DNA from 3 places in the Mesorhizobium sp. M0678 genome. Region 1 is predicted to be linked to each of the others. Evidence: predicted binding sites of a transcription regulator. Region 1 holds the regulator's gene; each other region holds the start of a gene.
What was found. The regulator PhoB, encoded in region 1, activates phosphate uptake and scavenging genes when phosphate is short. The targets are predictions, from matches to a motif close to TGTCATNNANCTGTCAT.

Region 1 (4,971 bases):
AGCCCTTACGAGGAATGGCAGCAACTGGCGTGGACCGGCGCACTCATAATCACCCTGACGGTTCTGGGCTTGAGCATCCTCGCCCGCAGCCTTACCGGACGCAGAGAGGACAGATGACACAGATGTTGTCCCCAGACATGACGATGGCCGAAACGGTCGCCGAGAAGACGAAGATCGAGGTCAAGAATCTCAACTTCTACTACGGCCAGAGCAAGGCGCTGAAGGACATCAGCCTGTCGCTGCCTGAGCGCAGTGTCACGGCCTTCATCGGCCCTTCGGGCTGCGGGAAATCGACGCTGCTGCGTGTGTTCAACCGCATCTATGAGCTCTACCCAAAACAGATGGCCGAGGGCCAGGTGCTGCTCGACGGCAAGAACATTCTCGACCGGTCGCAGGATCTCAACCTCCTCAGGACCAAGATCGGCATGGTGTTCCAGAAGCCGACGCCGTTCCCGATGTCGATCTACGAGAACATCGCCTTCGGCGTCAGGCTCTACGAGAACCTCGGCAAGTCCGAGATGGACGGCCGCGTCGAACAGGCGTTGAAGCGCGCCGCGCTGTGGAGCGAGGTCAAGGACAAGCTCAACGCCAGCGGCTTGAGCCTATCTGGCGGCCAGCAGCAGCGGCTCTGTATCGCCCGCACCGTGGCCGTGAAGCCGGAAGTCATTCTGCTCGACGAACCGGCTTCGGCCCTCGACCCGCTGTCGACTGCCAAGATCGAGGAACTGATCGACGAATTGCAAGCCGACTACACGATCGTCATCGTCACCCACAACATGCAGCAGGCGGCGCGCGTGTCGCGCCAGACCGCCTTCATGTATCTGGGTGAACTGGTCGAGTTCGACCGGACCGAGAAGATCTTCACGTCGCCCCGCGAGAAGCGCACGCAGGACTACATCACTGGCCGCTTCGGCTGAGCCGTTCCGATCATGCATATGAGGACAGGACCATGGGCGAACACACAGTCGCTTCTTTCGACGAGGATCTCGAGCAGATCAGCAAGCTGATCCGCGACATGGCCGACCTCGCCGGTTCGATGGTCGGCGGGGCGACCAAGGCCCTGTTGAATTCCGACAACGTGCTGGCGCAACGCGTCGTTTCCGACGACGCCATCATGGATGCGCGTCAACGCGAACTGGACGACCGCGCCATAACCCTGATCGCCAAACGCCAGCCGATGGCCCACGATCTTCGCCATGTGGTCGGAGCGATCCGCATGGCGGGCGACCTCGAACGCATCGGCGATCTTGCCAAGAATATCGCCAAGCGCGTGAGTGCGGTCGGCCTCAGCGCCACGCCGCGGGACCTGTCGCATTCCATCGACGCGATGGCGCAGCTGGTTCTCATCCAGGTGCAGGGTGTCATCGAGGAATATGCTGCAGGCGATGCGGCCGCGTTGGCCAAGCTGCGTGCCGCCGACGAGCGCATCGACGTCAAATACACGTCCGTGTTCCGCGAGCTCTTGACCTACATGATGGAAGATCCGCGCAACATCACCGCTTGCACGCACCTGCTGTTCTGCGCCAAGAATCTGGAGCGGATCGGCGACCATGTCACCAACATCGCCGAAAATGCGTATTATGTGCTGACCGGCGAGCAATTGCCGGTCAATCGTCCGAAGCAGGACGAAACGACAATGTCCGCACCGGTGACATGATGGGGGTGCCCAGCCGATGATCGCACCACGCATAATGGTGGTGGAGGACGAGGAGCCGTTGGGTGTGCTGCTCCGCTACAATCTCGAATCCGAAGGCTACCAGGTCGAGGTGGTGACACGCGGCGACGAAGCCGAGATCCGTTTGCAGGAGAATGTGCCCGACCTTTTGGTGCTCGACTGGATGATACCAGCGGTTTCCGGCATCGAGCTCTGTCGTCGGTTGCGGGTGCGCCCCGAAACCGAGCGGCTGCCGATCATCATGCTGACCGCGCGCGGCGAGGAGAGCGACCGGGTGCGCGGTCTTTCGACCGGCGCCGACGACTATCTGGTCAAACCGTTTTCGACACCGGAATTCATGGCCAGGGTCAAGGCGCTGCTGCGGCGCGCCAAGCCGGAAGTGCTGTCCAGCGTGCTGAAGGTAGGCGACATCGTGCTCGATCGCGAATCGCACAGGGTCTATCGCAAGAAGAGCGAAATCAGGCTCGGGCCGACCGAATTCCGGCTGCTCGAGTTCATGATGCGGCATCCGGGCCGTGTCTTCTCGCGCAGCCAGTTACTCGATAATGTCTGGGGCGAGACAATCTACATCGACGAACGCACCGTCGACGTGCATGTCGGGCGGCTGCGCAAAGCCGTCAACAACGGCCGGATGCCGGATGTCATCCGCACCATCCGCGGTGCCGGCTATGCGATCAGGGAAGATTGACCCGCCTGGTCAGGCTACGTTCTTTCTGACGCTGGGCCTCATTTGCGCGCCCGGCGCGAAAATCTCCTGGTCGACGAAGCTTAACGCCCGCATCGCGCAGCCTTCGCGGATCAGCGGCAATTCGTTCGGCTCTGTATCGAAGGAGATCGAGCCTGAATGCTGGCCGCCGGCGGTCTGGGCGATTGCCTTCCGCATGGCCGGCTCGATCAGATCGAAGGCGGCGGCACTGGCGCCGACCATCGCGACCGGTGCCGGATCGATCAGCGCGAACAGCGAGCCGAGACCGAAACCCAGCGCTTCGCCGGCCTTGCGGTAGGCCTCGCGTTCCGGCCCATCTTTCTCGCGCGCCCGGGCCGCCAGTGCTCGCATGTCGGCGTCGCTGACGTCGGCGACCGGCTCGCTGTCTTCGCTCATCTGCCTGGCGTTGCGCCAGATGGCGTAGTTGCCGGCATAGGCCTCGATGCAGCCGCGCCGCCCGCAACGGCAGAGCGCGCCGCCCGGACGATGGATCATGTGGCCAAATTCGCCGCCCGAGGAATGCGTCCCGGTGAACAGTTCGCCCTTCAGCACCAGCCCCATGCCGATGCCATGCGAAAGCAGGATGGCGATGAAGTCGTCGCGATAGCGATCCGGATTGCGCCAGCGCAAAGCCACCGCCATCATGTTGCAGTCGTTCTCCACCGTTGCCGGGATGCCGAATTCGTCCTCCAGCATGTCGGCAAAGGCGATGTCGGTCTGCGGCGTGATCGGCGACCACAGCATGGCGCGTGCAGGGGAGTCGGTAATGCCCTGAATCGCCAGGGCGATGCGGGCGACACTGCGGACGTCAAGGTCTGGATCCTGCAGCCGGCGCCGGACGATGGCCATGCATTCACGGATCAGCTCGTCGCGCGGCATGGTCAGCGTGTCCAGCCGGCGCTGTTCCTCGGCGACCACCTGTCCCGTATAGTCGATAATGGCGGCCGACAGGAAATTCAGCGACAACACCACGGTCAGCACCGCCGCCGCTTCCGGGTTGAGGGCGAGGCCGACCTGCGGACGACCGCGTTTCAACGAAACGGGCTCACTTGCCTTGCTCTCGGCGAGGATGCCTTCCCGTATCAGGTCGGAAGAGATCGCCGATATGGTCGAATGACTGAGGCCGGTGGTAGCTGCGATCTCAGTACGCGATGGCTGGCCGGCCCGGCGCACCGCCGAGATCACCATCGCCCGGTTGCGCCGGCGCAAATCGTCATGGCGGATTCCGACCGACATTGTTTTGCTTTCCTCCCGGTTGCCGCGGCCGCTCATGAACCGGAAGCCGTCGGTAATGTCCGACAAATAGTGTCGAATGCAGGCAAATAGTGTCAGATGCAGGTGGCGCTGTCATCGTTTATTCCGACGCTCGAAAAAACTCGCAGAGTCATCAAAATCCATCAGAATCGATGTTGACAGCAGCCGGAGATCGGGCCAGTATTTTTTCGAGGCTCGAAAAAATTAGAGCTTCTAAGCTGGTCTTTGAGCCAATTGGTCACGCCGTACGCGGCGCAGGGAGGATATGATGAAGAAATTCACGACCGCCATTCTGGCGGGTGTCGCCATGACGCTGGCGCTGGCGTCGGTGGCGCAGGCTAAAGACAAGGTCATCGGCGTTTCCTGGTCGAACTTCCAGGAAGAGCGCTGGAAGACAGACGAGGCCGCAATGAAGGCGGCCATCGAGGCCGCAGGCGACAAGTATATTTCCGCCGACGCACAGTCCAACCCCGGCAAGCAGCTCACCGACGTCGAGAGCCTGATCTCGCAGGGCGCCAACGCACTGATCATCCTGGCGCAGGACGCCTCGGCCATCGGGCCGGCCGTGCAGAAGGCACTGGACGAAGGCATCCCGGTCGTCGGCTATGACCGGCTGATCGAGAACAAGGACGTGTTCTATCTGACCTTCGACAACAAGGAAGTCGGCCGCATGCAGGCCCGCGAAGTCTTCAAGGTGAAGCCGGAAGGCAACTACGTCTTCATCAAGGGTTCGGGTTCCGATCCGAATGCCGATTTCCTGTTTGCCGGTTCGATGGAGGTGCTGAAGGAGGCCATCGACGGCGGCAAGATCAAGAATGTCGGCGAGGCCTATACCGACGGCTGGCTGCCGGCCAACGCTCAGAAGAACATGGAACAGTTCCTGACCGCCAACGACAACAAGGTCGATGCCGTGGTCGCCGCTAATGACGGCACTGCCGGCGGCGTCGTCGCCGCGCTGACGGCGCAAGGGCTGGCCGGATCGGTTCCGGTTTCGGGCCAGGACGGCGACCACGCCGCGCTGAACCGCATCGCGCTCGGCACCCAGACCGTGTCGGTGTGGAAGGATGCGCGCGAGCTCGGCAAGAATGCCGCCGAGATCGCCTCGCAACTGGCCGACGGCAAGCAGATGACCGACATTGCCGGCGTGAAGGATTTCACCACGCCCGTCGGCAATACCGTCAAGTCGCTGTTCCTGACCCCGGTCGCCATCACCAAGGACAACCTCAACGTCGTCATCGACGCCGGCTGGATCAAGAAAGAAGAGGTCTGCGCCGGCGTGACGGCTGGCGCTGTTGCAGTCTGCAACTGAGCCGACGTTTCCGAGAAGTCCGAACGC
Region 2 (4,971 bases), on a different contig from region 1:
AAAGCCCCTATCTGATCGACCTCGGCGCCGCGGAAGTGATTTCACGCGACGAGCTCACCCAGCCGGCAAAACCGCTCGCCAAGGAACGCTGGGCCGGCGGCGTCGATGCGGTCGGCAGTCACACGCTGGCCAACGTTCTGTCGATGACCTCCTATGGCGGCGCCGTCGCCGCTTGCGGCCTCGCCGGCGGCATGGACCTGCCGGCAAGCGTCGCCCCCTTCATCCTGCGCGGCGTCTCGCTGCTCGGCATCGATTCGGTGATGGCGCCGAAGGCGGTCCGCCTCGAGGCCTGGCGCCGCATCGGCGCCGATCTCGACCACGCAAAGCTTGCCAGCCTGTCGATGAGCATCGGCTTCGACGGCATCATCGGCGCCGCGCATGAGATCGTCGAGGGCAAGATCCGCGGCCGCGTGGTGGTGGATATATGAGCCCCCAAGGGATAAAAAAGAGCGCGACCGCTAAAATTCGAGCGATCAACCACAACCTTCGATAAGCTCTGTCTGGCAGGAGTTCCGTATGATTGCGGAACCCGGCATCAGAGAGGCGGAACCAGCCGAACGGGCCGACGGGACGGCCCCCGCGGCGCCAGGACGGCAGCTTGTCGCCGCGCCACCGCTGGCGCCGGAACTGCCGGCCTCCAACCGCGAAGGCCTGCCCTTCCTGACGCTCGTCGCCATCGTCGTGCTGGCAGGCTTTTCGCATCTGACCGGGGCGCCGATCTTCATCACCATCGGCCTTTTGGCGACAGCCATCGCCGGGCTCGCCATGCATCTGCGCAACAGGCGCACCGAGCGCCGCGCGGTGGCCCTGCTCGATGCCACGACCGCCCGCAGCCGCGCCGAAATCGAGACGCTGGCCGACCGCATGTGGGAGATGCAGGAGAGCGAGGAGCGCTTTCGCGGGCTGATCGATGCACTCGGCGATCTCGTCGTCCATCGTGACCGCGACGGCCACATTGTCTACGCCAACAAGGTTTTCGCCGACCTTGTCGAAACCGACCAGCGCGACCTTGCCGGCAAGACCCTGGCCGAACTAGGCATCGATGTCGGCATCGTCCCCGACGCCGCGTTTTCCGACCATGAATGCCTGAGTTCCACCGACGTCGCCATTCGCACGCCGGACGGCCCACGCTGGTTCTCTTGGATCGAGCTGTCGGTGCGCGACAAGGACAGCGGCGCCGTTTCGCATCGCGCCATCGCCCGCGACATCACCGCTCGCAAGCGCGCCGAATCCTCGCTGATCACCGCCCGCGAGCGGGCCGAATATGCGAGCCAGGCCAAATCGCGCTTCCTCGCCACCGTCAGCCACGAGATCCGCACGCCGATGAACGGCATCATGGGCATGGCCCGGCTTCTCGCCGACACCAGCCTTTCGCCCGAGCAGCGGACCTATGTCGGCGCCATCTCGACCTCGGCCAGCGCGCTGCTGGCGCTGATCGAGGACCTGCTCGACTACTCCAAGATCGAGGCCGGCCGCTTCGATCCCGAACCGCAGCCGATGTCGGTGCGCGAGATCGCCGACAATGTCATCGAGCTTTTGGCGGCGCGGGCTTTTGCCAAGGATATCGGCCTCGGCTGCCATGTCGAACCCGACGTGCCGCAGCTGATCACCGCCGACCCCGGCAGGGTCAGGCAGGTGCTGCTCAATCTCATCGGCAACGCCGTCAAGTTCACCGACAGCGGCGGCGTCCTGGCAAGCATCGCCCGCGTCCGCACCGAAACCACCGACCGCATCTGCTTCACCATCACCGACACCGGCCCCGGTCTGCGCGAGGAGGACATGGAGCGCATATTCGAGGACTTCGAACAGGCTGACGGCACCTCGACCCGTGCGCATGGCGGTGCCGGCCTCGGTCTCGCCATTTCCAAACGCCTGGTGATCGCCATGGGCGGCACTATCTCTGTGTCGAGCCGGCTTGGCCAGGGGTCCGAATTCGTCTTCGAGATTCCCGCTATTTCCGCCGTCGAGGCGCCGCAGATCCGCCAGGACGCGCTGTCGGGCCGGCATGCGGTGATCGTATCGAAGAACCTGGTCGAGGCCGAAGCCCTCGCCCGCACCATTCGCGCCAATGGCGGCACGGTCGATCTGGCCACCGCCGCCGCCCAGGCCACCGCTTTCGCCGAGGGCTGTGACGTGCTTCTGATCGATGCTGCCATGGAGCAAAGCGACGGCAGGCTGCTCAGGCGCCTGCGCCAGAGCGGATTTGCCGATTGCGAGGCAGTGACGCTGATCGCGCCGACCGACCGCGGCATGCTTGGCGAGTTCCGTGCCAACGGTTACGCCACCTTCCTGGCGAGGCCGGTGCGCGGCGAGACACTGCTGCGCGTGCTTTTGACCAGCCATGCACCGGTCATCGCCGAGCCGCAACTGCAAAGGCGCGGCGCGCAGGCGGGGCACGCCATTGGCGCCCGCCAGCAGGGCCTGTCGGTGCTGATCGCCGAGGACAACGACATCAACGCCATGCTGGCCCGCGCCACGCTGCTGAAGGCCGGGCATCGCGTGAAAGTGGTCGGCAACGGCAAGGCCGCGGTCGAGGCGGTCATCAGCACCGGCCACAAGCACCGCTACGACGTGGTGCTGATGGACTTGCACATGCCTGTCATGGACGGTCTGGACGCCATCGCCGCCATCCGCCGCCATGAGGAGGAGACCGCGGTGCCGCCGGTGCCGATCATGGTGCTGTCGGCCGACAGCCAGGAAAAGACCCGCCACGCCGTGCTCGCTCACGGTGCCAGCGGCTTCGTCACCAAGCCGCTCGACCCCGATGCCCTGGTTCATGCGGTCGAAGGGCAAGCGGCCGCCTGAGGCACAACATAGACGGTTGATAGATTACCCAGCCGACGAAGTATTGCCCGCAGAGCCGTATCACGGTACTGTCACAATCCTGTTGCACCTACACCGTATCCCCGTGCCAAGAGGGATGGCTCGAAGGAGAATCACTCGTGCATACAGTCATGCCGGAATGTGATGCTCGGCCGAACGCCAGCGGGCCTTTGCTCGTCGGCCGGAACGCCGATGCCGTCATAAAAGGCGCATCGCTCGGCCGCATCGGCAATCTCGAAGTGCGGCTCGCCCGCAACGAGCCCGAGATCGCTGCCGCGCAGGAAGTGCGCTACCGGGTGTTCTACGACGAGCTTGGTGCCAGGAAGGACCTGTTCCAGATGCAGGACCGCCGCGATGCCGACCGCTTCGATCCCCTCTGCGACCATCTGCTGGTCTTCGATACTTCGCTTTCCGGCCCCGAGCATCGCCGCATCGTCGGCACCTACCGCCTGCTGCGGCAGGAGATTGCCGCGGCCGCCGGAGGCTTCTATTCCGAAGGTGAATTCGAACTGACCAAGCTGATCGCGCGGCATCCCGGCCAGCGCTTCCTCGAGCTCGGCCGCTCCTGCGTTCTGCCGGAATACCGCTCGAAGCGCACCATCGAGGCGCTGTGGCAAGGCATCTGGGCCTATATCAATCATTACGGCATCGGCGTGATGACCGGCTGCGCGTCGTTCCACGGCACCGTGCCGGCGGCACATGCAGAGGCGCTGACCTATCTTGCCCACCACTGCCGGACGAATTCATCCTGGGACGTGCGTGCCGTCGCCGGGCGCTATTGTTCCATGGATCTGATGCCGATCGAGGCGGTCAATACCAAGGCGGCGATCGCCGCGATGCCGCCACTGGTCAAGGGCTATCTGCGCGTCGGCGCGCGCATTGGCGACGGTTGCGTCATCGACCGTGAATTCTCGACGGTCGACGTGTTCGTGGTGATGCCGGTCAAGGAGATCGGTGCCCGCTACGTCAATTATTATGGTGGAGAAGCGCAGCGGTTTGCGGCGTGAATAGTGAATAGTGAATAGTGAATAGTGAATAGTGAATAGAACATAGCACTGACTGCTGGAGCAGCAATTGGCTACTCACTACTAACCATTCACTATTGACCATTCACCCATTCACGCATCTTTCTCAGCCTGCTCGTTGACCGGCCCCGGCTCGACTGGCGCTTCGCTCGCCACATGCTTGGGGCCGCCCTTAGCGACGCCGACCATGGCGGGCCGCAGAACACGCTCGCCGATCGAATAGCCGGGCTGCACGACCTGCACGACCGTGTTGGCCGGTACGTCGGGATTGGGCACCTCGAACATCGCCTGGTGGAAATTCGGATCGAATTTCTCGCCCTCGGGCTCGAGCTTCTTCACGCCGTGGCGTTCCAGCGCCGACAGCATGGCGCGCTCGGTGATCTCGACGCCGTCGATCAGCGCCTTGAAGCCGGCATCGCCCGAAGCCTTGGCCTCCTCCGGGATGGCATCCAGCGCACGGCGCAGATTGTCTGACACCGAAAGCATGTCGCGGGCAAAATTGGCAACCGCATAGGCGCGCGCGTCGTGGACGTCGCGGGCGGTGCGGCGACGCAAGTTCTCCATGTCGGCCGCGACGCGCAGCGCGCGATCCTTCAGCTCTTCGTTTTCCTTCAGAAGCCGCACAAGCGCTTCATAGTCGCCGTCGACGCCACCTTCCCTTGGCTCCGCGGCAGCCTCGGTCTTCTCGGCTTCATCGGGCGCGCGTTCGTCTTTTGCCTGGTCGCTCATCGCCGTTTCCCGTCATTTTCGAATGGTGTGGATTTGCGCCCGATATCGAGGTTTAGCGGCCAAAAATCAAGGGGCAAGCGATACTGCAGCCGCTGTCGCTGATTGATGGCGGACGGCGCAGACCTTTCGATTTTAATTCAAACTTTACCGTACCCGACGTCTTTGCTTGCCGGGACACTACAATGCGGGAACCATTCCTCCCTTGGAAGAGTTTCGAAGCCGACACAGGATTTTGGATGATGCCCCGCAGGAATGGCGAAAAACGCGATGGGCTCGCCGCCGATATCCGGCGCCAGCTCGGCACCGAGGCGACCAAGCGCTTTCTGCGCACCTTGCCGGCCTTCCGCACGGAGTCCGATATTCCCGACCGTCTGAAGGAATTGCTCGACCGCCT
Region 3 (4,971 bases), 130 kb from region 1:
AGGATGAGCACGGCATGGGCGATGAAGGTGCGGAGCGGGGACTGGCCGATCATCGCTACCCTCAGCCGTAATGGACTTTGCGTTCCACATAGCGGAACTGGATCGCTGTGAGCGCAATGACGATGGCCATCAGGATGACCGACTGCGCCGCCGAATCGCCCAGGATCAGATTGACGAAGCCGTCATTGTAGACCTTGTAGACCAGCGTCTCGGTCGTCTTGCCCGGCCCGCCGCCGGTGACGGCATGAACGATGCCGAACGTGTCGAACAGGGCATAGACGGTGTTGACGACCAGCAGGAAAAAGGTTGTCGGCGCAAGCAGCGGGAAGACGATGGTCCAGAAGCGCTTGGTTTCGCCGGCGCCGTCCATGGCCGCCGCTTCGATCAGCGTTTTCGGCACCGCCTGCAGGCCGGCGACGAAGAACAGGAAGTTGTAGCTGATCTGCTTCCAGGCAGCAGCCGACACCAGCAGGATCATGGCGTGGGTGCCGTTGAGCAGCGGGTCCCATACGATGCCGAGGCTTCTCAGCAAATAGGCCAACGAGCCGATCGAGGGATTGAACAGGAAAAGCCAAAGCATGCCGGCAATCGCCGGCGCCACGGCGTAAGGCCATATCAGCAGTGTGCGGTAGAGGCCTTTGCCGCGCACGGCCTTCTCGGCCATGACCGCGAGCAGCAGGGCCACAACCATGGCAACGATCGCGGTCGCAAGAGAGAACACTACTGTGACCTTGATCGAGTTGAGGTAGGCCGGATCGGCCAGCACCTTCCGGAAATTGGCAAACCAGACGAACCTGCTCTTCAGCCCGAACGGGTCTTGCCTGAGCATCGACTGGTAAAGCGCCTGACCGGCCGGCCAGTAGAAGAAAACCAGGGTGATGGCGAGTTGTGGCGCCACCAGCAGGTAGGGCAGGATCTTGTTGGGAAAGACGACGCGTGGAGACAGGCTGATTTCCCTCGCTATCCAGGTATCGCCCACGCGAGCTCGCGTGGGCGATATTCCAACCGACTAACCGAGATAATCCCGTCAGTTCTCCAGCGCTTCCTTGATCGCCGCGTTGCCGCGCGCAACCGCATTGTCGAGTGCCTGCTGGGCGGTTTGCTGGCCGGCCAGCATCTTCTCCAGCTCCTCGTTCTGGATATCGCGCACCTGCGGCAGATTCGGCAGGCGCACGCCCTTCGAATTGTCGGTCGGCGACTTGCCGATCATCTGCAGGATGGGTGTCTCGCGGCCGGGGTTCTTGTCATAGAAGCCTGATTTCTTCGTCGCCTCATACGCGGCGAGCGTCACAGGCAGGTATCCCGACTTCTGGTGCAGATATTCCTGCACATCGGTCTTGGACAGATAGGCAAAGAAGGCGGCGACACCCTTGTATTCCTCGTCCGACTTGTTGCCGAACACCCAGAGGCTGGCACCGCCCGGCGTCGTGTTCTGCGGGGCACCCTTGGCGTCACTGTCGTAAGGAAGCTGGCCGATGCCATAGTTCATGCCGGACTTGACGATATCGCCGAGGCCGCCCGACGATTCGGTGAAGATGCCGCATTCGCCGGCGAGGAATATCTGCTTGGCTTCGGAGGTGCGTCCGCCATATTTGAATGTGCCGTCCTTGGCCAGGTCAGCGAGCGCCTGGAAGTGGTTGACGAAAATCGGCGCATTGATCTTGAGTTCGACATCACCGCCGGCCAGGCCATTCTGCTGGGTGGCCCAAGGCACGTCATTCCACCCCGCGAAATTCTCCAGGTGGATCCAGGTCAGCCAGGTCGAGGTATAGCCGCAAGGGGAGGCGCCGCTCGTCTTGATCTTCTTGGCAGCTTCCCACACCTCGTTCCACGTCTTGGGCGGATTGTTCACGTCGAGGCCTGCCTTCTGGAAGATGTCCTTGTTGTAGTAGAGGATCGGCGAGGAAGAGTTGTAGGGGAACGATAGCATGGTGCCGTCCGGCTTCGAATAATAGCCGACGATGCCGGGCAGATACTGGCTCTTGTCGAAAGTCATCCCGGCGCCGGTCATCACATCGGCCACCGGCTTTATCGCACCCTCGGCCGCCATCATCACGCCGGTGCCGACGTCGAACACCTGGAGGATATCGGGCGCTTGCCCGGCACGAAAGGCAGCGATGCCGGCATTCAGCGTCTCCGGATAGGTGCCCTTGAACACCGGAACGAGCTCATAGTCGCTCTGGCTGGCGTTGAAATCCTTGGAGATCTTGGCGACGACCTCGGCGTTGGCGCCGGTCATGGCGTGCCACCAGCTGATCTGCGTGACGGCGAAGGCGGAGGTGGTGGAAAGCAGGGTCACGGTCGCGGCGATACCGGCCGCAAAGCCGAAGAACTTCATGTTTCATCTCCCGTTTGTCATTGGCGAAAGGGGCACTTCCGCAAAGCCAATATGTGGCGCTGATGACAATCGGACAACGGTTTTATTGCGGATCAATGAACATCATTCCTTCCTAAAGTGCACTCGCTACCGAAACCGGGCGCCAGAAATCACATCACCGTCTTTTCGGCGCAGCGGCGCGTCGGTTTTCCCCCGAAAAGACCCGCCTCATGGCCCGCGGGTTAACCATTCGTTAAAATCTCCAAGAGCTAATCAGTCACACCTCCCCTGTTAGTTTTGGCAGACCGAGTGAACCAGGATGCTGACGGTCTATAATTGTATTGTAAGTCAGCACGATCCGAGACTGGTTGCGCTCGCCGCACTCGTCTGTGGAATTTCTTGCTTCTCAGCGGTTAATCTCCTTAAGCATGTCGGCCGATCGACCGAGCGAAACCGGCTTGTCTGGCTGATGATCGCCGCGGCCTCGACCGGGTTCGGCATATGGGCGACGCATTTCATCGCCATGACCGCGTTTACGCCGGGAATCCCGAACGCATACAATCCGGGATTATCCGCCTTTTCGCTTGCCGCCGCCGTTATCATGACCGCGCTTGGGATGTGGGTCGCCACCTTGCGCCGCGGCATCGACCATTTCCTCGTCGGTGGCGCCATTCTGGGCGGCGCCATCGCGACGATGCACTACATCGGCATGGCAGCTTTCGAGGTCGAAGGCCGGGTCGTATGGAACCTGCTCCTTGTCGCGATATCGCTTCTGGCCGGCGTGACCCTCGCGGCACTGGCGCTCCTTGTCGTCTTGCGCCGTCCGTCAGCGCTCGCGACTTTCGGCGGCGCCGCGCTTTTGACGCTGGCGATTTGCAGCTTGCATTTCATCGCGATGGCCGCGGTGTCGATCATTCCGGACTCCTCGATTGAAATATCCGAACATTCCATCGAGCCCATTTCCCAGGCCTTTGCCGCAGCGGTCGCCAGCCTGATAATCCTTGTGCTATCGGGTGCCGCGCTATGGATCGACCTGCGCTTTCGCCGCCAGAAGCTCGAGGCCGATCGCATGCACGATCTCGCCAATGCGGCGGTGGAAGGTCTGATCGTTTGCGATGGCACCCGCATTGTCAGCGCCAATGACAGTATGGCGAAGCTGACCGGAACAGCGACAGCCACCCTGAACACGATGCAATTCGGCGAGCTTTTCGACGGACAGAGCGCAGCCGATATGTCCGGCTTCGGCGAACAGGCGCAGGAAGCGAAGTTAAGAGGCAGCGACGGGGCGAGAATTCCTGTCGAGCTGATCGCCAGGAAAATAACCTACTGCGGCAGGCCTCATACGGTGCTTGCCGTTCGCGACATCCGTGAGCGCAAGAAGGCAGAACAAGAGATCCTCCGCCTCGCGCATTTCGATCCGCTTACCGGGCTTGCCAATCGGCGGAGCTTTTCTTCCCGGCTGGAAGCAGAATTCGCCTCGATGGATCGTGGCGGCAAGGATGGACATCTGGCGCTCCTGCTGCTTGACCTTGACCGGTTCAAGCAAGTCAACGACCTCTATGGCCACGGGGCCGGCGATGCTATGCTGCAGAAGCTGGCGCACTGCATTTCCGGCATCCCGCGCCACGGACAGATGCTCGCGCGTCTCGGCGGCGATGAATTTGCCATCATAGCTCCGAACCTCCCCGACCCCCTGGCCGCAGGCCGGATAGCCGAGGACTTGCTGGCGGCGATCCGGGAGGAAAACAGGGTTTCGGTCGGCTCCGGCCTCGTCTCGGCCAGCATCGGCATCGCCTTCTTTCCGCTGGATGCCGAAGACCAGGCCGGCCTGATCAGCCATGCCGACACGGCACTCCATCGCGCCAAAACCGAAGGCAGGGACACTTATCGGTTTTTCGAGATAGCCATGGGCACCGCGGCCCGCGACAAGCGCGTGATGGAGCATGAATTGCGCCAGGCGATCGCCCGCAAGGAGTTCCACCTCGTCTATCAGCCGCAGAAGGAGATCCGCGGCGGCAGGATGATCGGCTTCGAAGCCCTGGTCCGTTGGCAGCACCCTGAGCGGGGTGACATTTCTCCGGCCGTTTTCATCCCCGTGGCCGAGGACAGTGGCGCTATCGCGCAGATAGGCGACTGGGTGCTGACGACGGCTTGTAACGATGCTGCTCGCTGGACAAACCCGCTGATGGTCGCCGTCAACGTCTCCGCCGTGCAACTTCACAATCCGAACTTCAGCCGCAAGGTGCACGACGCATTGACGAGATCCGGCCTGGCCCCCGGCAGGCTCGAACTGGAGATCACCGAAACGGCCCTGGTGAAGGACATGCCGCGCGCGCTGGCAACCTTGAGGCAGGTCAAGGCGCTTGGCGTGCATGTGGCGATGGACGATTTTGGCACCGGCTATTCTTCGCTGTCCAACCTCAGCGCCTTTCCCTTCGACAAGATCAAGATCGACGGGTCGTTCATCAAATCGGTCGACAAGAACGCCCAGTTCGCGGCGATCGTTCGCGCCGTGCTGGGGCTTGGACGCGGTCTCGGCCTACCGGTTCTGGCAGAAGGTATCGAGACGCCGGGTGAATTGCAGTTCCTGGACGCCGAGGCTTGCGAGATCGGGCAAGGCTACTACCTCGGCAAACCGGCTCCGATCGAGACAT

Region 2: the regulator PhoB is predicted to act here: its motif matches at 2,875-2,891, upstream of olsB (l-ornithine N(alpha)-acyltransferase).
Region 3: the regulator PhoB is predicted to act here: its motif matches at 2,401-2,417, upstream of ugpB (sn-glycerol-3-phosphate ABC transporter substrate-binding protein UgpB).

Annotation. Positions count from the first base shown of each region.
Region 1 covers NZ_JAMYPT010000010.1:25,755-30,725, forward strand. The annotation lists gene pstA (phosphate ABC transporter permease PstA) at 1-117, shown strand, start outside; gene pstB (phosphate ABC transporter ATP-binding protein PstB) at 114-917, shown strand; gene phoU (phosphate signaling complex protein PhoU) at 950-1,657, shown strand; gene phoB (phosphate regulon transcriptional regulator PhoB) at 1,674-2,363, shown strand; gene NKI29_RS18885 (ROK family protein) at 2,373-3,617, opposite strand; gene xylF (D-xylose ABC transporter substrate-binding protein) at 3,904-4,944, shown strand.
Region 2 covers NZ_JAMYPT010000007.1:81,152-86,122, reverse strand. The annotation lists gene acuI (acrylyl-CoA reductase (NADPH)) at 1-428, shown strand, start outside; gene NKI29_RS14985 (PAS domain-containing hybrid sensor histidine kinase/response regulator) at 517-2,805, shown strand; gene olsB (l-ornithine N(alpha)-acyltransferase) at 2,955-3,830, shown strand; gene grpE (nucleotide exchange factor GrpE) at 3,942-4,577, opposite strand; gene NKI29_RS14970 (hypothetical protein) at 4,814-4,971, shown strand, end outside.
Region 3 covers NZ_JAMYPT010000010.1:152,138-157,108, reverse strand. The annotation lists gene ugpE (sn-glycerol-3-phosphate ABC transporter permease UgpE) at 1-53, opposite strand, end outside; gene ugpA (sn-glycerol-3-phosphate ABC transporter permease UgpA) at 62-946, opposite strand; gene ugpB (sn-glycerol-3-phosphate ABC transporter substrate-binding protein UgpB) at 1,028-2,338, opposite strand; gene NKI29_RS19530 (bifunctional diguanylate cyclase/phosphodiesterase) at 2,637-4,971, shown strand, end outside.